One region of the Kitasatospora sp. NPDC127067 genome, then DNA from elsewhere that is predicted to be linked to it. Evidence: riboswitches for the same ligand, from Rfam matches in the RefSeq annotation. Region 1 holds a riboswitch; each other region holds the start of a gene.
The links. Region 1 has a riboswitch for cyclic di-AMP ahead of ACFWJ4_RS05805 (transglycosylase family protein). Riboswitches for the same ligand answer to the same signal wherever they lie in the genome.

Region 1 (6,895 bases):
CGATGACGGCCCACAGGCGCGGGCTGGCACCCTCGGCCAGCAGCTTCTGGCGGCGCAGCCGCAGGCTGACCCGCCGCTCGACCTCCTCCTCGCTGATGACCGGCCGACTCTGTCCGAAAACCGCCCGTGCGTACTCCTCGGACTGAAGCAGCCCGGGGATGAACTGCACCTCGTAGGTGCGGATCAGCTGGGCGGCCTCCTCCAGGCCGACGTAGGTCTGGAACCAGCCCGGCAGCACGTCGTTGAAGCTGTGCCACCAGCCGGACTTGTTGGCCTCGCGGACAAGGCCGAGCAGGGCTTCCCGCTCGATGCCGTCGTCCACGCCGTACAGACTGAGCAGGTCGGCGACGTCGCGCTCCTTGAAGCTGACGCGGCCGAGTTCCATGCGGCTGATCTTGGACTCGGAGGCCCGGATCGCGTAGCCCGCGTCCTCGCGGGTGATGCCGCGCGCCTCACGCAGGCGGCGCAGCTGCGAGCCGAGGAGGATCCGGCGGACCATCGAGCCGCCGCCCGGCTGAACTGTGGTCATGCGGTCGAAACCTCCACCTAGGGCAAACAGCGCACAGTCTGCCATCAGTTGAGCGCTCACGGTGCCGATACTGACGGATGTTCCTATCAGTTCCGCACTCCACACACCAGGATGCACGTGCATCCGGCGCTTGCATATGCCAATAGTGCGACTGCACGTGAATCGACTCTTGCATCTGCAGTGAGCGCACACCACCATGGTGCACGTGCACCTGCACATCCCTGGCAATCCCGCGGGCTCCGTGTCGACCCCACGCGCGACTCCGTGCACCGACCCGACGACGTCCCCCGCGTCATCGGGCGTTCGAGTGCGCGCGCGCCTGGTCGAGGGGGCGGCCGAGCGGCCGAGCGAGTCGGAGGTGACCGGCATGACCCCGGCGGGTCCAGCCGTGTCCGCCCCCTTATGGGAGGAGCTCTTCATGAGCACCGGTACGGCTTTGGCGGTTGACCCCCTTGTGGTCACCTGTACGCTCGCTCCTCGCTTCGAAGCCGTCAGAACCGCGCGCGACTTCGCTCGGAGCACGCTCCAGCACTGGGGCCTGACGGAGCTGTTCGACGACGTCGCGCTGGTGGCCTCGGAACTCGTGACCAACGCGCTCCGGCATGCGATCGGCGCACGGCCCGACCCGTCGGGCGGCACCCAGGGCGAGTACGACTTTCCCATACAGCCGACCCCGGACGGCCGGCTCCCGATCCGAATAAGCCTGGTGCACCGCGCACCCCAGGTGGTCTGCGCGGTGAGCGATCCGAGCAGCATCGGCCCGATCGCCCGGGAGGCCGACTTCGTCGCCGAATCCGGCCGCGGGCTGCACCTGGTGGAGTCGTTCAGCCGCTCCTGGGGCTGGCACCCGCTGGGCAGCGGCAAGGTGGTCTGGGCAATGTTCGAGGCGGAGACGATCGTCGGCTCCCCGCTGGACGGGCACCCCGGACTCGGCGGCCGCTCACCGCTCGACGGCCCCGTCGAGATCGGCGGACGGCATCGGCGCTCGGCCTAGGCCGGGCCGTGCGCCCCGACCGGGCCCCCGACCCGAACGGGCCGCGCCCAGGACGGACCATGCGCCGGGCAGCGCACGGCCGGTCGACGGAAGCCCCGGGAGGACCACACCCCGGGCCCTTCCAGCCGGCCCCGCCGAGGACTTCCGGTCCAGTGCGGACACCTCCGGAGCGGACGCCTCCGAAGCGGAGACCGCCGGTGAAGAGGTCCCCGGAGGAGGCAAAGACAAAGGCCGTCGTGGTGTCGGCACCCACGACGGCCCCCCGATGATGGAGCACGGCGGTCGGTCAGACCGCCAGGTGGTCGAACTCCCCGTCCTTGGCCCCCAGCAGCAGGGCGGCGATCTCGGCCCGGGTGTAGATGAGGGCCGGGCCGTCCGGGAACCGCGAGTTGCGCATCGCCACATCGCCGCCGGGCAGGGCCGCGAACTCGACGCAGTTGCCCTGGGAGTTGCTGTGCCGGCTCTTCTGCCAGACCACCCCCTGGAGATCGGCGGCGGCCATCCCGTTGTAGGTGTCGTACGAGCCGTGCGTGTCCTGCGAGTCGTGCATAGAAATCTCCCGAAGAGCTTCCGGAGTTGTCGTCCAGCGCGGCGCCCCCGGCACCGTCGAAACGAACGGACCGGCCCCGTACCGGTCCGGCACAACGCCTCACTTGACGCGATGATAGCTGCAGTGCACGTGCATCAGCACGGGACGTTGCAGGTGCACGTGGCCTTTTGTCCGCAGCCGCGAACTCTTCACGGACCCTTCTCCTGACGGTACGTAAACGGACATAGCCGATGAATCGTCGGGCGCGCGATAACCGGCCGTGAGCGCCTCCCCGCTGAATGTTGATCTTCGAATGCCGGGAGTCGCACCCCCGTGACCCTCCGTCAAACCATCCTCATGCTGTGAGACATCTCACGCGCCCCAGGTGCAACGTCGGCCCCCTCGGGTCGCGTCGAGGCAACCACCGGCGGTCGCGCGGGGATTGGGAGCGGAATGTCCGGATTGTAGGCAAAGTGCCCGGACCGGCGCCGGAAACGCACCGGGCTCCGGACCGCGACCGCGTGAAACCCACGCGGCAGCCGACTGCAAGCCGGACGGGCAGATGTCCTACGATCTCCGGCATGAGCACCGCAGCCATCCCGGGCGCGCCACTGCCCGTCCGTACTCCAGGCTCCCGTGCGCGGGGGCGCCACCGTCGTCCCGAGCGCCCCGAGATCCCGGCCGGCGCCCCGGCCCTGGTGCTCGCCGTGCCCGCGACCGCCGGGCCCGAGTCCCGCTCGGTCGTCGAGGAGTTGCTCTCGATCGTCCGCACCGAGCAGAACGGCGTCCGGACCGCGGTCGGCTACCTGCCCGGCAACGGCGGCGAGGGCACGGGCGGCGAGGACCGCACCGTGGCCGAGCTGCTGGCCATGGCGGCCGAGGCCGGGCTGCCGACGCCCGTCCTGGTGCCGCTGGTGCCCGGCCCGCACACCTTCCTGACCGAGCTTCACGCGCTCGCCGCCGAGTACGGCGCGCCCATCACCGACCCGCTGGGCCCGCACCCGCTGCTGGCCGAGGCCGTGCACGTCCGGCTGTCCGAGGCCGGGCTGGCCCGGGCCGACCGCGCCCGGCTGTTCGCCATCGCGACCGCCGCGGACGGCGTGGTGCTGACCACCGTCGGCGGCGAGGACGCGGCCGCGGCGGCCGGCATCACCGGCGTGCTGCTGGCCGCCCGACTGGCCGTGCCGGTCGTCGCCGCCGCGCTCGACGTGCCCGGCTCGGTGGCCGCGGCCGTCAACCACCTCAGGGACACCGGCTCGCAGCGCCCGGCGCTGGCCCCGCTGGTGATCGGCCCGGAGGCGGACTCCGAGCTGCTCGCCACCGCCGCCGAGGAGACCGGCTGCCCGTCGGCCGCGCCGCTGGGCTCGTACCCGTCGGTCGGCCAGCTGATCGCCTCCACCTACCTGGCGGCGCTGCCCGCGCCGTCCCCGGAGGACCTGGCACGGGCCGAGGCGGAGGCGGCGGCCGCCTCCGAGGCCGAGGGGGCCCCGGAGGGCGTCCGCGGCGCCCACGCGGCCTCCCAGGGGCCCGCAGGGCGGTAGTCGACGTCGCGCGCCGGTTCGCGCGCACCGAAGGGCCCGGAACGGCATGCGTTCCGGGCCCTTCGGTTTTGCTCCGCCCGCCCATGGCCGTCCCGCACGGAAGTCGGACGGCGATGAAGTGGAATGTCCGTTCTGGCCTTTTTGAAAGGAAATAGGAAACGCGGTCGCGGGCGCTCGCATCACAGCCGTCGCGGCATCCGCCGGGGCACTCCGGCCCGCGATTCGACGCGCCGTCACACCACTTCTGAAGTGCTGCCAGTTGTGGGCTTCCGCAACAGGGTTGCTTGAAAACGATCATTTACGATCATGGAGAGCGGCAATTTTGGCAGTTCCCACTAAACCGTGATGCGCATCACAGCCGTTTGCAGTTTGAACTTAAGTCTGATTAACGTGCTCCCCGTTCGTGACCACACGAACCCGGTTCATCCGCGACGCCGAGTCCTGCCGTCGGATGTCCTGGCAGCGCGAAATCGCACCACGGCAGGAGCGGGGGACCCACAGGTAAGTCGCCCCGGACCGATCTCCGGAACGGTCCAGGGCTAGGGGTGAAGCCGCGCCCACAGCGCGGCCGGGCAACTCCAGCCCGAATCCGACAGCTCACCTCGCAGGCGTGGGAGAGGACCGCGTCTTCATGCTGCCCACCAACGGCACTCGTCTGTCCAGCCGCACCCGTCGCGTGATCGCCGCCCTTGGCGTCGCGGGCGTCGGCCTCACCGTCCCCTGCATCGCCTCCGGCACCGCCTCCGCCGCCACCGTCGCCACCTGGGACAAGGTCGCCCAGTGCGAGAGCGGCGGCAACTGGAGCATCAACACGGGCAACGGCTTCTACGGCGGCCTCCAGTTCACCTCCAGCACCTGGTCCGCCTTCGGCGGCACCGCCTTCGCGGCGCGCGCCGACCTGGCCACCAAGGACCAGCAGATCGCCGTCGCCGAGAAGGTCCTCGCCTCGCAGGGCCCCGGCGCCTGGCCGGTGTGCTCGGTCCAGGCCGGCCTCACCAAGGGCGGCGCCGCGGCCGCCGTCGACACCTCGGCGGGCTCCACCGCGGGCTCGACCGCCGCCAAGCCCGCGCAGCCCACGCAGAGCGCCAAGCCGGCCGCCCCGGCCGCCAAGCCCGCTCCGCAGACCCAGGCCCCGGCCGCCAAGCCCGCCGCGCCCTCCGCGCCCGCCCAGGACGGCACGCAGGCCAGCACCGACTCCGCCGCCTCCGGAAACCGGAGCGACTGGGTCCAGAAGCGCCAGCAGCAGGCCCAGAACGGCGACTACACCGTGGTCGAGGGCGACTGGCTGTCCGCGATCGCCGACCAGCACAAGGTGCAGGGCGGCTGGCAGCGGCTGTACGAGCTCAACCGCGGCACCCTGACCGAGGGTCCGGACAGCATCTACCCGGGCCAGCAGCTGTCCTTCGGCGGCAACGGCCAGGCCCAGGCCGGCCAGGCCGCCACCGGCAAGTCCGGCTCGGACTTCACCTGGTTCGACCGCTCGCAGAAGTCCGGCCAGTCCGCGAACGGCGGTGCCGTGAACGCCCAGCCGACCGCGCAGGCCCAGACTCCGGCCGCCAAGCCGTCCACCAAGCCGGCCGCCAAGCCCGCTCCGCAGACCCAGGCTCCGGCCCAGACCCAGGCTCCGGCCGCCACCGGCAGCATGGCCGCCGCGGTCTCCTTCGCCGAGTCGAAGGTCGGTCAGGCGTACGTCTACGGCGGCACCGGCAACGGTGGCTGGGACTGCTCCGGCCTGACCCAGGCCGCGCTGCGCGCCGCGGGCGTCTCCGTCCCGCGCGTCGCCGCCGACCAGGCCGCCGCCAGCACCCACGTCTCGCTGGACAGCCTCCAGCCGGGCGACCTGCTGTTCTGGTCCAACAACGGCAAGGACTCCGGCGTCTACCACGTCGCGATCTACGTCGGCAACGGCAAGTACGTCGAGGCCGCCAACCCGAGCTCGGGCGTCCGCGAGCAGAGCATCGCCAACTGGGCCCCGGACTTCGCCGGCCGGGTCTGAGAACGGCGAACAGCCGACAGCCGACGGATAACAGCTGACAGATTTCATCATCTGTCAGCTGTCGTCCGAACGTTGACCGCCCACGCCCCCGGGGAGAGTCTGGTCGCTCCTCCCCGGGGGTTCCGGCATGCCTCCGGCCGTACCTCGTGGCAAATCCCCGCGGTGAAATCCCCGCGGTGAAATCCCCATGGCGAATCCCCGTGGTGGATCCCCGCCCCAACGGGCATGCTGCTGCTCTGCACCCGAGGAGGAGTCACATGGCCCAGGTCACCGTCACCCTCGACGCGAACCTCGCGATCGACGCGATGTTGCTCTCCGGCACCAAGAACCCGCAGGACGCCGTCGAACTGGTCCTGCGCGACTACCTGGCCCGCGGTCGCCGTACCGAGACCCGTACCGGCGAGGCGGCCGCCGGGCACCGACCGACCGTCGACCGCCCCACCGCCCAGGAGGGCTGACCGCCCGACGGCCCGGGGCGGCCGACCGCACGCACGCCGAAGGGCCCCGGAGAGCAACCGCCCTCCGGGGCCCTTCCGTCGGCCGTGGCGGCCGGGGTTCAGCGCGCGCAGGCCCCGGTGGACCCGCGCATCACCAGCTCCGGCTGGAACATGAACTCGCCGCGCTGGGCCGCGTTTCCGCCGACCTCCTCCAGCAGCGCGTCCACCGCCGCCGTGGCCATCGCCTCGACCGGCTGGCGGATCGTGGTCAACGGCGGCTCGGTGAACGCGATCAGCGGCGAGTCGTCGAAGCCGACCACCGACACGTCCTGCGGCACCGACAGCCCGCGCTGCCGCACCGCCCGGATCGCCCCGAGCGCCATCATGTCGCTCCCGCAGACGATCGCCGTGCAGCCCTTGTCGAGCAGCGCGCCGGCCGCCGCGTGCCCGCCCTCCACGCTGAACAGCGTGTGGTGGACGAGGTCGTCGGCCTGCTCCCGGGAGAGTCCGAGCACCTCGCGCAGCGCGGCCGTGAAGCCCTCGATCTTGCGCAGCACCGGCACGTACCGGCGCTGACCGACGGCCAGCCCGATCCGCTCGTGCCCGAGTTCGGCCAGGTGCTGGACGGCCATCCACATCGCGGCCCGGTCGTCCGGCGAGATGAACGGCGCGTCGATCTTCTCGCTGTAGCCGTTGATCAGCACGAACGGCACCCCGCGCCCGGCCAGCCGGGCGTAGCGGTCGTGGTCGGCGGTGGTGTCGGCGTGCAGCCCGGAGACGAAGACGATGCCCGCCACGCCCCGGTCCACCAGCATCTCCACCAGTTCGTCCTCGGTGGACCCGCCCGGAGTCTGGGTGCACAGCACCGG
Region 2 (6,895 bases), on a different contig from region 1:
ACGCCGTAGGGTGCGCGGGTGCCGTGCGGCAGATGGGCGTCGGCATGGTCCAGCAGGTGCGAGAGCCGGTGCGCGCAGGCCTCGGCGACGGTCTCCAGGACGTCCAGGTCGCGGCGCGGGACGGTGCCCCGGTGGGCCAGCGCGAGGGCGAGCACCCCGATCGGCCGCTCGTCCACGACCATCGGCAGGGCGATCACGGCGACCATCCCGGTGCCCAGTCCGGCGTTCGCGTTCGGGTAGTCGACGCTGGTGTGCTCGGGGCTGAGCAGGTACGGGCGCCGCAGCCGCAGGGCCATCGCGGCGGGCAGCTCCCCGGCCGGATCGACCACGCCGTAGCGCTCGTGCGCCCAGTCCGGCAGCCCGTGCGAGGCGGTCAGCCGGAGCATCCCGGCGGAGTCCAGCAGGTACAGCGCGGACCCCTCGCCGGTGATCCAGCTCGGGCCCTCGGCCAGTACGGTGCCGAGCAGCTCGGCGGCGCTGGTGCAGCCGAGCAGCAGGCGCACGCAGCGCATCGCACTGCGCGCGGTCGGACTGTCGGCGGGCTCCAGGGGCACTGACCCTTAATACCCCATTTCCCCAAGCGGTGAATGGTTCCTCAAGAGGTGAACGGGGACCGGGCCGTCGCACCGGCACCGGCGAGGTGGCCGTCCGCACCGGCGGTCGTCCGGGCGCGGCCCGGCGCGGGAAGTCGGCCCGGCCGGCTTCCGGCGCGCGGGCGGTGCCGCCCTCCGGGTCCGTGCGGGCCGGCCCCCTACGCGGGCCAGGCGCGGAGGCCGGTGGTGAGGGTGGCGATGAGGCGGTCGTGGGTGGTGGCGAGGTCCTCGGCCAGCCGGAAGCCGCCGGCGGTGGTGAGGGAGGCGAAGCCGTGGGCGAGGGAGCGGACGGTGCGGGCGGCGTGGATCGCCTCGGAGCCTTCGAGGCCGTACTCCCGCAGGACGGCGATGATCACGCCGACGAGTCGGGCGCCCGCGCGGGCCAGGTCGTCGTCGGGCTGCGGGGCCTGGGGGAGGGCGTTGTAGCGGTGCGGGTGCGCGGTGGCGTACGCGTGGTAGGCGCGCAGCACGGCGGCGACGGCGTCGTCCCCGCTGCGCCCGACGGCCGCCTCGGCCAGCCGGTCGGCCAGGTCCCCGGTGACCCGTACGGCGATCAGCAGCCGCAGCGCGGCGAGGCCGCCGCTGACGTGCTTGTACAGCGAGGGGGTGGCGACCCCGGCCCGGGCGGCGACGGAGGCCAGCGTGAGGGCCTCGGCGCCCTGCTCGTCGATGAGGGCGAGGGCGTGGTCGACGACCTGGTCGGGGGTCAGTCCTACGCGGGGCATGGGTTCGGGCTCTCCGTACGGATGACGTCGGGTGGATCGGGCGGGGCCAGGCAGGGGCGGGCGGTGGGGACGGGCGGGGCTCAGCCGAGCTCGGCGAGGAACGGCAGCAGGGCGTCGGCGGTGGCCGTGGGGTTGTCGGCCATCGGGTAGTGCCCGGACCCCTCGATCATCACCTTGCGCGCGCCGAGCGCGGCGGCCTGCCGGTCGGCGACGAGCTGCGGCTTCGGGAAGTCGGGGTCCTTGCTGCCCATGACCACCAGGGCCGGGCACCGCACCGCGGCCGTCCAGCCGACCGGTGCCGAGTCGCCGTGGACGTACCCGCGGGTGGCGGTCTTCCGCCCCGGGGTGCGCAGCGCGGCGACCAGTCCGTCCACGTACGCGTCGAAGTCGGCGGGCTTGGCGCCCGGGAAGGCCATCCGGCGCAGGTAGAAGCCCCAGGAGGCCGGCCAGTGGACGAGGGCGGCGCCCATCAGGCCCATGACGCCGCGCATCAGGGCGCCCGGCGGCGGGTTCTCGACGAAGGCGTTGAGCAGGACGATCCCGGCGACCCGCTCGGGCGCGTCGCCGGCGGCCCTGACGACGGTCGCCCCGGTGTAGGAGTTCCCGGCGAGGACGGCGCGCTCGATGCCGAGGTGGTCGAGCAGGGCGAGGACGTCGCCGGCGATGGCGGCCGGGCCGTAGTCGTCCCACTCGACGGAGGACTCGCCGAAGCCCCGCAGGTCCACGGTGACGACGCGGTGGCCGGCGGCGACGAGCAGCGGGCGCAGGTGCCGGTAGGCGGCCCGGCTGTCGAGCATGCCCGGGAGCAGGACGACGGGGGTGCCGTCGCCCTGCCGGGTGTCGTCGAAGGCGATCCGGCCGCCGGGAACGGTCAGGTACTGGGTGCTCGGGGTGGTGGTGCCGTTCATGGGGTCCTCCTCGGGCCGCCGGTGCGGGACATCGGCGTGCGGGCCGATAGCCATAAAGCTAAGGCTAATAGCCTTAGCCGTCAAGCGGACGGCCGGGCGAGGGCTGGAGCGGAAGGAGTGGAAGGGGCGATCAGACTCCCTCCACCTTGAACGGGTCGTGCTCGCTGAGCAGCTTCTCCAGCCTGGCCTGGTCCACCCGGGTGACCATCTCGTTGGACTCCTGCCGGTCCCGGATCACCTTCGCCAGCGTGAACGCCGAGGTGACGGTGTAGAGGAGGCCGATCCCGAGGAAGGCCCTGGTCCATCCGCCGACCGGCAGGTAGGCGATCCCGACGGCGAGGGCGACGCCCGACAGGGCGAAGGAGAGGACGGCCTGGATGTGGTACGCGGCCGTGGTGCGGGTCTGCATCGATGTGCTCATGGCGCCAGGATGTGGCCGCCCGGCCGGGGCGCACATGAGTAGGAGTACTCAGATCGGACCGTGTGCCAGGGGGGTGTTCGCCGGTGTCGTTCGTTGACGTCCGATCACTTTGCCCTAGGCTGCTCCGAACGGATGGCTTGGAATCAGAGCCTCCTAGGATTAACGTTTGATAACGCAGCGCGGTTGTCAACGCCGTACCCAGACGGCACCGTGCGCCGTCGCCTAATCCCGCCGACCCGCCTCCGGGCAGGTCAGGGAGCCGGGGAACCACGTTCCTTGGGGTGAATCGGCGGGGCCCCGGCCCAGCCGTAGGAGACCTTCCTGCTCCGAACCCGTCAGCTAACCCGGTAGGCGCGAAGGAAGGAAAGGAGCGCGCCTCCGTGGCGTCGACGCACACCCCGGCACACCCGGCCGGCTTCGCAGCCGGTACCCAGCTCCTCGACCACCCCGGCACGGACGGCCCCGAGGCCTTCGGCCCGGAGGACTTCCCCTCGGAGGTCGAGACCAACCGCCACCGGATGCCGCGTCAGACCCGCGGAGCCTCCCCACTGCTCGGCGTCACCGCCGTCGCCGCCACCCTGGGCGCCACCGGCTTCGCCTCGGCGACCCCGGCCGCCGCCCCCGCCGTCGAGGCCCCGGACGAGACCCTGGTCGCCCTCTCCGCCGACCCCGGCCTCGCGCTCGCCGCCCGCATCCAGCACCAGGCCGACAGCCAGCGCACCGCCGCCGAGGAGACCGCCCGGCTCCAGGCCGCGCAGGAGGCGGAGGCCAAGGCCGTCGCCAAGGAGGCCGAGGCCAAGCGCGCCGCCGAGGAGGCCGAGCGGGTCAAGGCCGCCGCCCTCACCCTCCCGGTGAAGGACTACCGGCTCTCCGCCCACTACGGCCAGAGCGCCCGCTACTGGGCCAACCTGCACACCGGCCTGGACTTCGCCGCCGACACCGGCACCCCGGTCTACGCGCTCGGCCAGGGCACCATCACCTCGGCCGGCTGGGCCGGCTCGTACGGCTACCGGATCGTCGAGACCCTGCCCGACGGCACCGAGATCTGGTACTGCCACCTCTCCTCGATCACCAAGGGCTCCGGCAAGGTCGCCCCCGGCCAGCAGATCGGCAAGGTCGGCGCGACCGGCAACGTCACCGGGCCGCACCTGCACATGGAGGTCCGCCCCGGCGGCGGCGCCCCGGTCGACCCGGAGCCCTGGCTCCAGCAGCGCGGCCTCAACCCCTGACCCGCGCCAGAAACCCGACGCACCCGCGAGAGGCCCGCGCACCCGCGAGAGGCCCGCGCACCCGCGCGAGAAACCCGACGTGCACGCGAGAAGGCCCCGGCCCGGAGCAGCCGCTCCGGGCCGGGGCCTTCGTGCGAGGTCTCACTCCTCGGCGGGCAGCTGCGCCAGGTACGCCTCGATCTCCTCCTGGCCCGGCTCCGGCGCCAGCTCCGGGAACTCCGTCACCAGCAGCCGGGGCAGCCCCGGCACCGTCCACCCGCCGAACAGGTCGAGCGCCGCGTCGACCGCCGCCTCCTCGAACTGCCCGAAGTCGCCGGCCAGTTCGTCCGGCATCGGCCGCCCCTGCGCGGTCAGCTCGGCCAGGTTGCGGTAGCTGCGCCGCATCAGGCCCTGCTCCAGCAGCCGCCGGGCGCCGTCCGTGGCCATGCCGACCGACAGCACCCGGCCCGGGCCCCAGCCCTGCTCGTCCGGCTCGTCCAGCCAGCCGGCCGGCACCAGCGCCTCGTACGCGGCCAGCCGGTCCTCCTCCGCGAGCTCCGCGAAGCCGGCCAGCCAGTCCCGCACCGCCGCCCCGTCCGTGACGTCCACCCCGTACGCGTGCAGCAGCACCGCGTACAGCCGGGGCCAGGTCACCAGGTCGGCGCGGCGCAGCAGCCCGGCCGCGACCTCGCCCTGCCACTCGGCCTCCTCGTGCAGCCGCTCCTGGCGCTTGGCGTTCAGCCGCCGGGCCGCCCGCTGGTGGTCGATCAGCAGCCGGACGGCGTCGCCGTAGGCGAGCGGGTCCTCCTCGGGTGCGGGTTGGACGTACAGGTGGAGCCGCTCGTACAGCAGGTGCTCCACCGCGTCGGAGGTCAGTTCCGGCCAGCCGTCGTGCATCCTGCCGTCGCCCAGCTCCAGCAGCGCCAGCACCGCGCGCAGCGGCGCCTCGGCCACCGGCGCGCGGTCCTGCCCGGCCGCCCAGGCGAGCAGGTCGGCGGCCTTGGTGCGGGGGGCGAGCCGCAGGTCTTCGTCGTTCATAGTCCGAACGGTAGCCGCCGGGCGGGGATAGGGTCGGCAGCCATGGTCCCCGTACGACTCACCGGCCCGCGACTGGCCGTCCGCGAGTACCACCTCACCGAGGACGACGTGGACGCGCTGCACGCGCTGTTCGGCGACCCGGAGGTCACCCGCCACCTGCCCTTCGGGCCGAGCGGCCGGGAGGACTGCGCCGACCAGATCGAGCTCTACCTGGAGGAGGCGATGGCCGAGGAGCGGGACACCTACCGGCTCGCCGTCACCAGGCTCGCCGACGCCGAGGAGCCGGCGGACGCGACGCCGATCGGGCAGGCCTCGCTCACCCTGGACGGGCACCGCGCCGCTCAGCTCGGGTGCGTGCTGGCCCGCGCGTCCTGGGGCCGCGGCTACGCGGGCGAGACCGTCGGCCTGCTCTGCGACTTCGCCTTCGGCGCCCTGGACCTGCACCGGCTGGCCGCCCGGGTCGCCGTGGACAACGCCGCCTCCGTGAAGGTGCTCACCGGGCTGGGCTTCCGGCTGGAGGGCCGGCTGCGGCACGACGCGTTCAAGGACGGCGTCTGGTCCGACTCGTTCCTCTACGCGCTGCTCGCCGACGAGTGGCCGGGGGCGTGCACGCGGGGGCGGACGACCGGCTGACCGCCCGGGCCACGGACCACCGGCCGACCCCCCACCGGCTCACCCCCCTCTACCGGCTCACCCCCCTCCAGCGGCCGCCCGGTGGAGGGGGGTTAACCCCACCCCGGATCCGCCAGGCCTCCGGATCCCGGCCGGCCGGCCCGTCCACCAGACTGGAGCCTGTCAGCGGGACGAACGACCGACAGTACGAGGGGCCGGGGGCCGGGAGCATGAGCAGCAGCCGCAGCATGGAGGACCGGGAGTGGGACGTCCTGGGCGGTCACGGTGACGACCCGCGCCCGGCCCGGGTCCGCCGGACCGAGCGGCGGCCGGCCGTGTGGCGGGCGCCGTTCTCGGCGTACTACTACCGCGAGGTCGGTTACGCGCTCAGCGGCCTGCCGGTGGCGATCGTCGGCTTCGTCGTCTCGATCACCCTGTTCTGCCTCGGCCTCGGCACCTTCGTGACCGTCATCGGCCTGCCCGTGCTGGGCGCCCTGACCAGCGTCGCCCGCGGTTTCGGCCGGTTGGAGCGGGCCCGGGTGCGCGGCATGCTGGCCCTGGACGTCCCCGGCCCGGCGCCGGTGCGCCGGGTCCGCCAGGGCAGCTGGGGCGCGGTCACCGCGCGGCTCGCGGACGGGGCCGGCTGGAAGGCCGTGCTGTACCAGGTGGTGATGTTCCCCTGGGCGGTGCTCAGCTTCGCGGTGACGCTGGTGTTCCTGCTGCTCGGCTGGGCGCTGGCGCTCTACCCCGTGTACCACTGGGTCTTCCCGACGTACACCTCCTGGAAGGGGTACCGGTTGTTCGACTTCCACGACAGCCACGGCATCCGGCACGTGTACGACGTCCAGTCGCCCTGGCAGATCGCCGGGCTCTCGCTCCTCGGCGTGCTGCTGATCCTCCTCACCACGCAGCTGGTCCGCGGCCTGACCAACGTCAACCGGGTCGCCGCCCAGGGTCTGCTCGGCCGCTGACCGGCCGGCCCCGGCCGAGGACCCCGCCCGCGCCCCGCCCGCACCCCGGACGCCTCCGGATGCGGGCGGGGCCGTCGCGTGTTCGGATGGCCGGGTGGCCGCCGTCGGCATACCCGCCGTTCCCCCGGGCGTCCTGGTCACCTCCCGGCCGCTGGACGAGTACTGCGCCCTGTTCGGCCTCACCCGGGCCCGGCTCGCCGCCCTGCCCGGCCCGGTGCTGGACTGCCCCGGCGGCGCGGCCGGCCTGGCCGCCGAGGCGCGCGGGCTGGGCTGCCGGGTGATCGCCGTCGATCCGGCGTACGCGCTGCCGCTGCCGGCGGTCGCGACCGCCGCGGTGGCCGCCCGGGCGGCGATGGCCGCCGCGATGGCCGACCGCCCGCAGCTCTACCCCTCGCCCCGCCCGTACCGCGCCGAGCGCT
Region 3 (6,895 bases), on a different contig from region 1:
CCGCCGTCTGGTGCGGGCCGAGCCGCAGGGCCGTCCGGTGGTGGTGGTGTCCACCGACCGGGAGGTCGCGGACGGCGTGCGGAAGGCGGGCGCGCGCCCCGTGGCCTCGGTGCTGCTGCTGAACCGGCTGGCGCGCCCCTGATCCCGAGCGGCCGTGCGATGCCTGGTCAGGAGTGGTTCCGGGGTGGTGTGCGGGTCCCGTGTCGTCAGTGTGCGGACCGGAGTTCACACCTACGGGGGAGTGGCAAAACGGATAGATCTTCACTAGGGTCTGGCGTCAAACCTATTTTCCGGAATCTCATCCCATCAGGTGAGTCCGTTGGAAGAAGGAGCAGGACCCTTGGCCTCCCACCGCCGTCCCAAGCAGCCGAGCCGCGCGCGGATCTCCGTGCTCACCGCTGCTGCTGCGACCGCGGTCGCCCTCTCCGCCCAGGTGGCCGCGCACGCCGCGCCGCAGCCGAACAAAACGGATGTCAAGGCGCAGATCGACCAGCTCCAGGAGGAGCAGGAGCAGGCGGCGGAGAAGTACAACGGCGCCAAGGAGCGGGCCGACCAGCTGCGCAAGCAGGCCGACCAGCTGCAGGACCAGGTGGCCCGCAGCCAGGAGCAGATGACCCAGCTCCAGGGCGGTCTCGCCGAGGTGGCGGGGGAGCAGTACCGCACCGGCGGCATCGACCCGTCCGTCCAGCTGATGCTCACCTCCGACCCGTCCGGCTACCTGGAGAAGGCCTCCACCGTTCAGCAGGCCAGCAGCAGTCAGGCCGAGGCGCTCAAGGGGCTGCTGGACCAGCAGCGCCGGCTGGACCAGGAGAAGGTCGAGGCCTCCGCCGTGCTCGCCTCGCTGGACACCACCACCAAGGACCTGAACCAGGCCAAGGCGGACGTCAACACCAAGCTGAAGGCCGCCCAGGACCTGCTGAACTCGCTGAGCGCCACCGACCGCGCCGCGCTGAAGGCCCAGCAGGCGCAGGACGACCGCGCCTCGCGCGGCAGCGACCGGGTCGACCTCAGCAGCCTGCCGCCGGCCAGCGGCTACGCGGCCGTGGCGATGGCCAAGGCGATGAGCAAGCAGGGCTCGCCGTACGTGTGGGGCGCCACCGGCTCGACCACCTTCGACTGCTCGGGCCTGATGGTCTGGGCGTACGGGCAGGCGGGCGTCTCGCTGCCGCGCACCTCGCAGGAGCAGGGCCACTACGGCACCCGGGTGCCCTCGCTGGACCAGGCCCAGCCGGGCGACCTGGTGGTCTACGGCAACGACATGCACCACGTCGGGATGTACATCGGCAACGGCATGGTGGTCCACGCGCCGCACACCGGTGACGTGGTGAAGGTGATGAAGGCCGACGCGATGTCGATCAACACCATCCGCCGGGTCTGACGGCCCGACACGCCCGCGAGGCCCTTCCGGGGGCTGTGAAAAGCGCCACCCCTCGTGCGGGGGTGGCGTTCGGCTTTCCGCCCCTTCGCGGCCACATGCTGAGAACTGATCAGCCTTCTGTGTGCCAGTGGTCACCATCGGTCATTTTCACAGAAGAACTTGGGAAATCTTCGGTCTTTTTTCTGACAAGGATTTGAACGGATCACGGTTCAGTTACTAGGGTCGTGCCCTGAACCACCGCACTGTCGATCGCCCAGCCAGGGTGGCGGCGGTGGTTACCGTCGAGTTCGTGAGGCAGCGGGGCAGGTCGAAGCGACTGCCCGACAGGGGAGCCCAGTGGTTTGGGGGCGCTGCGGAGCGGAGCCGGGGAACCACGTTCCTCCGGGGTGAATCGACGCCAGGTCGGCCGATGGAACGGCCGTGAGGCGTCGTAGGGCATGCTTCCGGCCCGAACCCGTCAGCTCACCCGGTAGGCGGACGTAGGAAGAAGGAGTCCGCCTTCGTGGCGTCCCATCGTCGTCCCAAGCCCGCAGGCCGCGCCCGGGTCTCGATCCTGACCGGTGTCGCCGCGGCAGCCGTCGTCCTCTCCGCGCAAGGCGCCCACGCCGACCCGCAGCCGACCAAGGAACAGGTCAAGGGGCAGGTCGACCAGCTCAACGAGCAGGCCGAGATCGCGACCGAGAACTACAACGCGGCCCAGGCCAAGCAGCAGGAGCTGGAGAAGCAGGTCTCCGGCATGCAGGACCAGGTGGCCCGTCAGCAGGCCCAGGTCACCGAGCTCCAGGGCGGCCTGGCCGAGATCGCCGGCGAGCAGTACCGCAACGGGGGCATATCCCCGACCGTCCAGCTGATGTTCTCCTCCAGCCCGGACACCTTCCTCAGCCAGGCCGACGCGCTGAACCAGGCCGGCAGCACCCAGAAGGGTCAGCTGAAGGAGCTCCAGGAGCAGCAGCGCAAGCTCGACCAGGACCGCAACGAGGCCCAGGGCAAGCTCGCCGAGCTGGAGTCGACCACCCAGCAGCTGAAGGCCTCCAAGGAGGAGGTCCAGGGCAAGCTGAAGGCGGCCCAGGACCTGCTCAACACGCTGACCGAGCAGGAGCGCCAGGCGCTGCGCCAGGCCGAGGAGAAGGCCGCGGCCGACGCCAAGGCCAAGGCCGACGCCGCGCAGGCCCAGCAGCAGCAGGCCGACCGCGCCTCCCGCGACAACAGCCGCGGCGACCTCGCGGCCGGCTCGACCGCCTCGGCCGGCTCGACCGCCTCCTCCCCGGTGAAGGTGGCCCCGGGCAGCTCGCGCGGTGCCGCCGCGCTCTCGGCCGCCGCCTCCAAGATCGGCAGCCCGTACGTCTGGGGCGCCACCGGCCCGGGCTCCTTCGACTGCTCCGGCCTGATGGTCTGGGCGTTCAACCAGGCGGGCGTGTCGCTGCCGCGCACCTCGCAGGCGCAGGCCTCGGCCGGCACCCGGATCGGCTCGGACATCTCCCAGGCCCAGCCCGGCGACCTGCTGATCTTCTACACCGACGCCCACCACGTCGGCATCTACGCGGGCAACGGCCAGGTGCTGCACGCGCCCAAGCCGGGCGCGTCGGTGCGCTACGAGGCCGTCACCAACATGCCGCTGGCCTCCATCGTGCGGGTCTGATCACCGCCCGGACGCTTCCAGGCCCGGCCTCCCCCAGGGGAGGCCGGGCCTGCGGTTTTTCCTGCGGCTTTTCCCGAGGGCCGATCAAATGTCCGACAACAGCCTGAATATTCGGGTTGGCAGGGGTTTGGACTCGCTTGCCCTGACTCGCTAACGTCTGCCACCGGACTCCCGCTCGACGGCCGCCCGTCCTGGTGCGGCGGCGGGAGCCGCGCCGCAGGATTGGAGCCGCTGCCGCCATGCCCGTGCACCGCCGTTCCCAACTGCTCGCCCGGGCGCTGGTGCTGACCGCGGCCGCCGCCACCGCCCTGGGTGTGGCCGCCGGAGGCAGCGCCCAGGCCGCCCCCGGCAGCCCCGACCCGGGCGACCGCCAGGACGTCAAGACGCAGGTGGAACAGCTGTACGACGAGGCCGAGCAGGCGTCCGAGAAGGCCAACGCGGCGCAGGAGGCCCAGCGGCGGCTCCAGGGCGAGACCACGATCCTCCAGGGCGAGATCGCCGTGGCCCAGGACCAGCTCAACGGGCTGCGGGGCGACCTCGCGACGGTGGCCGGGGCCGAGTACCGCGGCGGCGGGATGACCCAGACCGCCCAGCTCATCCTCTCGCCCGACCCGGAGGGCTACCTGTCCCGCGCCCGCGCCCTGGGCCAGGCCGCCGCGCGCCAGCAGGAGACCCTGCACGAGCTGGTCGCCCAGCAGCGCCGGCTCGACCAGCGCCGGACCGAGGCGGCCGGCAAGCTCGACGAGCTGGACCGGACCCGCCGCTCGCTCGCCGACAGCAAGCAGCAGATCCAGCAGCGGCTGGCCAGGGCGCAGAAGCTGCTGAACGGTCTGGGCGCCGCCGAGCGGGCCCGGCTGACGGTCCAGGACGCCCGGGACGCCGAGCAGCGCGCCACCCGGGGCACCGACCGGCTGGACCTCGGCACCGCCCCGCCCGCCTCCGAGCGCGGGGCCGCCGCGCTGGCCGCCGCGGTGCGGATGATCGGCTCCCCGTACGTCTACGGGGCCACCGGCCCGTACGCGTTCGACTGCTCCGGTCTGATGTACTACAGCTGGCGGCAGGCCGGAGTGACCCTGCCGCGCACCTCGCAGGCCCAGGCGTACGCCGGGCAGCGGGTCAGCCTGTCCGAAGCGCGACCGGGAGACCTGGTGATCTTCTACCGGGACATGCACCACGTCGGCATGTACGCCGGCGGCGGCGTGATCGTGCACGCCCCCCGCCCGGGAGCCAAGGTCCGCTACGAGAGCGTCACCGCCATGCCGGTCTCCGGGGTGGTCCGGCTCTGAACGCCCCGCCGTCCGGCCCCGCCGACCCCACTGGCCCCGCCGGTATATCCGGCTCCCGCCCCCGCCGGACGCTGTCCCGGCGGGGCGCGCTGCTGCTCGCGGCCGGTGGGCTGGCCCAGCTGTCGCTGCCTCCCGCCGCCCCGGCGGCGCCCGCGGCCCGCTCGGCGGACCGGCACGCCGAGGTGGCCGCCGCGCTGGCGGAGCGGGCGCGTTCGGCGCCGCCGTGGGCCGGGCTGCCGGTGGCCGGGGCGGGGTACCGCAACCTGGTGCTCGCCGCCTCCGGCGGGCCGGAGCGGCTGACCGCCGCCGCCGAACTGGCGGTGCGGATCGCCGGGTACGACGAGTACCCGGTGGTGTACCCGCGCCGGATCGAGCTGGTCCGGGCCGGCGACGGCTGGCGGGTCGAGCGCGAGGAGAGCGCGGGCGGCCCGCCCGCGCCGTGGGACTTCGGGCCGCTCCGGTCGGCTCCGGGAGCGAACTGCCTGGTGGTCGGGCCGGCCGCCGGGCCCGACCCGGCCGAGCTGGCCGCGGTGGGGGACCGGGCGGTGCCCGCCGTCACCGAGGTCTGGGGCGGCGCCTGGCCGGAGCGGCTGCTGCTGGAGCGGCCCGCCACCGAGGAGCAGTTCGCCCGGCTGCTGGAGGGCGACCCGGACGGCTGGACGGGCATGGCGGCGGTCACCGTGGCCGCCCCGGGCGCACCGTGGCACACCCCGGCGGACCGGGTGCTGGTCAACCCGGAGGTGTACGGCCGGCTCAGCGACTTCGGCCGCCAGGTGGTGATCACCCACGAGGCCACCCACGTCGCGACCAGGGCCGACACCCGGGCCTGGACCCCGCTGTGGCTCTCCGAGGGCGTCGCCGACTGGACGGCGTACCGCGACTCGGGCCGCAGCCCGCAGCAGGTCGCCCCCGAGCTGGCCCGGGACGTCGCCGCCGGGAGGACGCCCACCGCGCTGCCCGCCGACCGGGACTTCGCCGCCGGGGCCACCGGCATCGCCCAGGCCTACGAGCAGTCCTGGCTGGCCTGCGAGCTGATCGCCCGCACCCACGGGCCGCAGCGGCTGGTCGCCTTCTACCGCGCGATCGGCGCGGCCGACGGGCAGGGCGAGGACCGGGAGCGCCGCACCGACCGGCTGATGCGCCGCGAGCTGGGCGTCGGGCTGGAGGAGTTCACCCGGCAGTGGCTGGCGCGGATGGCGGAGCTGAGGGGCTGATCAGCGGCGCTGCTCGGCCGGGGCGCCCGGGTGGTCGATGCCGTCCAGCAGGTCCTGCTCGTAGGCGATGCCCGGGCGCACCGGGTAGCCGGCGGACGGCAGCGCGGCGGGCTCGCGGTCCAGCACCACGGTCGGCGGCAGCGGCGCCTCCCCGCGGGTCGAGCGCCAGAGCCGGACGCAGGAGAGCACGGCCGCGGCCAGCAGCAGCAGGTTGCGCGCGGCCAGCACGGTGACCGCCACCGGGTCGCTGGCCAGCACCTGGGTGAACATGGTCGGGAACTCGACCAGGGTCAGCGGGCAGGCGAGCAGGATCAGCACCGCCACCGGCCGCTGGCTGCTGTTGCGCACGGTCAGGCAGACCGCCGCGACGCCGACCAGCCAGACCAGGTACTGCGGGCTGATCACCCGGCTGGTCACCACGAAGATCAGCAGCGCGCACAGCGCCGCGTCGTACATGGTGGCCGCGCTGCGGCGCTTGGAGGTGTAGCGCCACAGCAGCAGCCAGGCGAAGCCCAGCACGGTGCCGGCCATCATCACCTTGCTGATCACGCTCACCCACGGCCCGAGCATCTCGGGGGAGCCGTAGTTCATCGTGACCCGGCCGTCCCAGCCGCCGGCGAGCCGGGCGAAGTGCAGCGGCAGCGCGCCGAGCGACTCGACCTCGATGCCGCGGTCCTTCTGGAAGGCCAGGAAGTCGAAGGCGCCGTTCATCCCGGCGGCCAGCAGGAAGCCGATCGAGACGGCGGTGGCGCCGGCCAGTGTCCAGGAACGGCGGGTGCGGCGGCCGGAGGGGGTGCCGATCAGGCCGAGCAGCGGCCAGATCTTGACGATGCCGCCCAGGCCCAGCAGCAGCCCGCCGACCGCCGGGCGGCGGATCAGCGCCAGCAGGCCGGCCAGGGCGACCGCGGTGACGATGACGTCGAAGCGGTTGTAGATCATCGGGCCGAGCAGCGGGACGCCCACCACCCACATCCAGGCGCCGGTCAGCGCCCGGCCCCGGCGCAGGCCGGTGCGCACCAGCAGCGCGGCCGCGGCGGCGTCGGCGATCCCGCAGATCACCCAGAACGAGACCAGGTACGACCAGGGCAGCAGGCCCGGCAGCAGGATCACCAGGGCGGCGCCCGGCGGGTACTGCCAGGTGACGTCGTCGAAGGGGAAGGTGCCGGTCTGGAGCACGCCGTACCAGGCGTGGTAGATCATCCAGACGTCCGCCGTGACGTCGCCGCCGGGCGCCTTCAGCACGCCCGTCGCCAGCAGCACCAGCAGCGCGCGGGTGGCGATCCAGGTGGCGCCGAGCGCGGCGAGCGCCCCGAGCGGGCGGCCGAGGCGGCCGCGTGAAGAACCGGGCTCGGTGGCCGGGGCCAATTCCACTGCGCTC

Region 2: another riboswitch for cyclic di-AMP. It lies ahead of ACFWJ4_RS25605 (M23 family metallopeptidase); the one in region 1 lies ahead of ACFWJ4_RS05805 (transglycosylase family protein).
Region 3: another riboswitch for cyclic di-AMP. It lies ahead of ACFWJ4_RS21105 (NlpC/P60 family protein); the one in region 1 lies ahead of ACFWJ4_RS05805 (transglycosylase family protein).

Annotation. Positions count from the first base shown of each region.
Region 1 is NZ_JBHXEM010000008.1:117,603-124,497, reverse strand. Features, by position in the region: gene ACFWJ4_RS05825 (helix-turn-helix transcriptional regulator) at 1-529, opposite strand, end outside; gene ACFWJ4_RS05820 (ATP-binding protein) at 948-1,523, shown strand; gene ACFWJ4_RS05815 (DUF397 domain-containing protein) at 1,810-2,073, opposite strand; gene ACFWJ4_RS05810 (hypothetical protein) at 2,634-3,593, shown strand; cyclic di-AMP (ydaO/yuaA leader) riboswitch at 4,047-4,217, shown strand; gene ACFWJ4_RS05805 (transglycosylase family protein) at 4,204-5,589, shown strand; gene ACFWJ4_RS05800 (hypothetical protein) at 5,847-6,047, shown strand; gene ACFWJ4_RS05795 (LacI family DNA-binding transcriptional regulator) at 6,146-6,895, opposite strand, start outside.
Region 2 is NZ_JBHXEM010000070.1:22,825-29,719, forward strand. Features, by position in the region: gene ACFWJ4_RS25585 (SpoIIE family protein phosphatase) at 1-554, opposite strand, end outside; gene ACFWJ4_RS25590 (TetR/AcrR family transcriptional regulator) at 752-1,318, opposite strand; gene ACFWJ4_RS25595 (alpha/beta fold hydrolase) at 1,399-2,226, opposite strand; gene ACFWJ4_RS25600 (YiaA/YiaB family inner membrane protein) at 2,357-2,647, opposite strand; cyclic di-AMP (ydaO/yuaA leader) riboswitch at 2,857-3,015, shown strand; gene ACFWJ4_RS25605 (M23 family metallopeptidase) at 3,028-3,876, shown strand; gene ACFWJ4_RS25610 (hypothetical protein) at 4,018-4,893, opposite strand; gene ACFWJ4_RS25615 (GNAT family N-acetyltransferase) at 4,936-5,526, shown strand; gene ACFWJ4_RS25620 (sensor domain-containing protein) at 5,736-6,476, shown strand; gene ACFWJ4_RS25625 (hypothetical protein) at 6,571-6,895, shown strand, end outside.
Region 3 is NZ_JBHXEM010000051.1:12,531-19,425, reverse strand. Features, by position in the region: gene ACFWJ4_RS21115 (NYN domain-containing protein) at 1-142, shown strand, start outside; gene ACFWJ4_RS21110 (NlpC/P60 family protein) at 341-1,378, shown strand; cyclic di-AMP (ydaO/yuaA leader) riboswitch at 1,717-1,870, shown strand; gene ACFWJ4_RS21105 (NlpC/P60 family protein) at 1,881-3,017, shown strand; gene ACFWJ4_RS21100 (NlpC/P60 family protein) at 3,257-4,303, shown strand; gene ACFWJ4_RS21095 (hypothetical protein) at 4,486-5,517, shown strand; gene ACFWJ4_RS21090 (glycosyltransferase 87 family protein) at 5,518-6,888, opposite strand.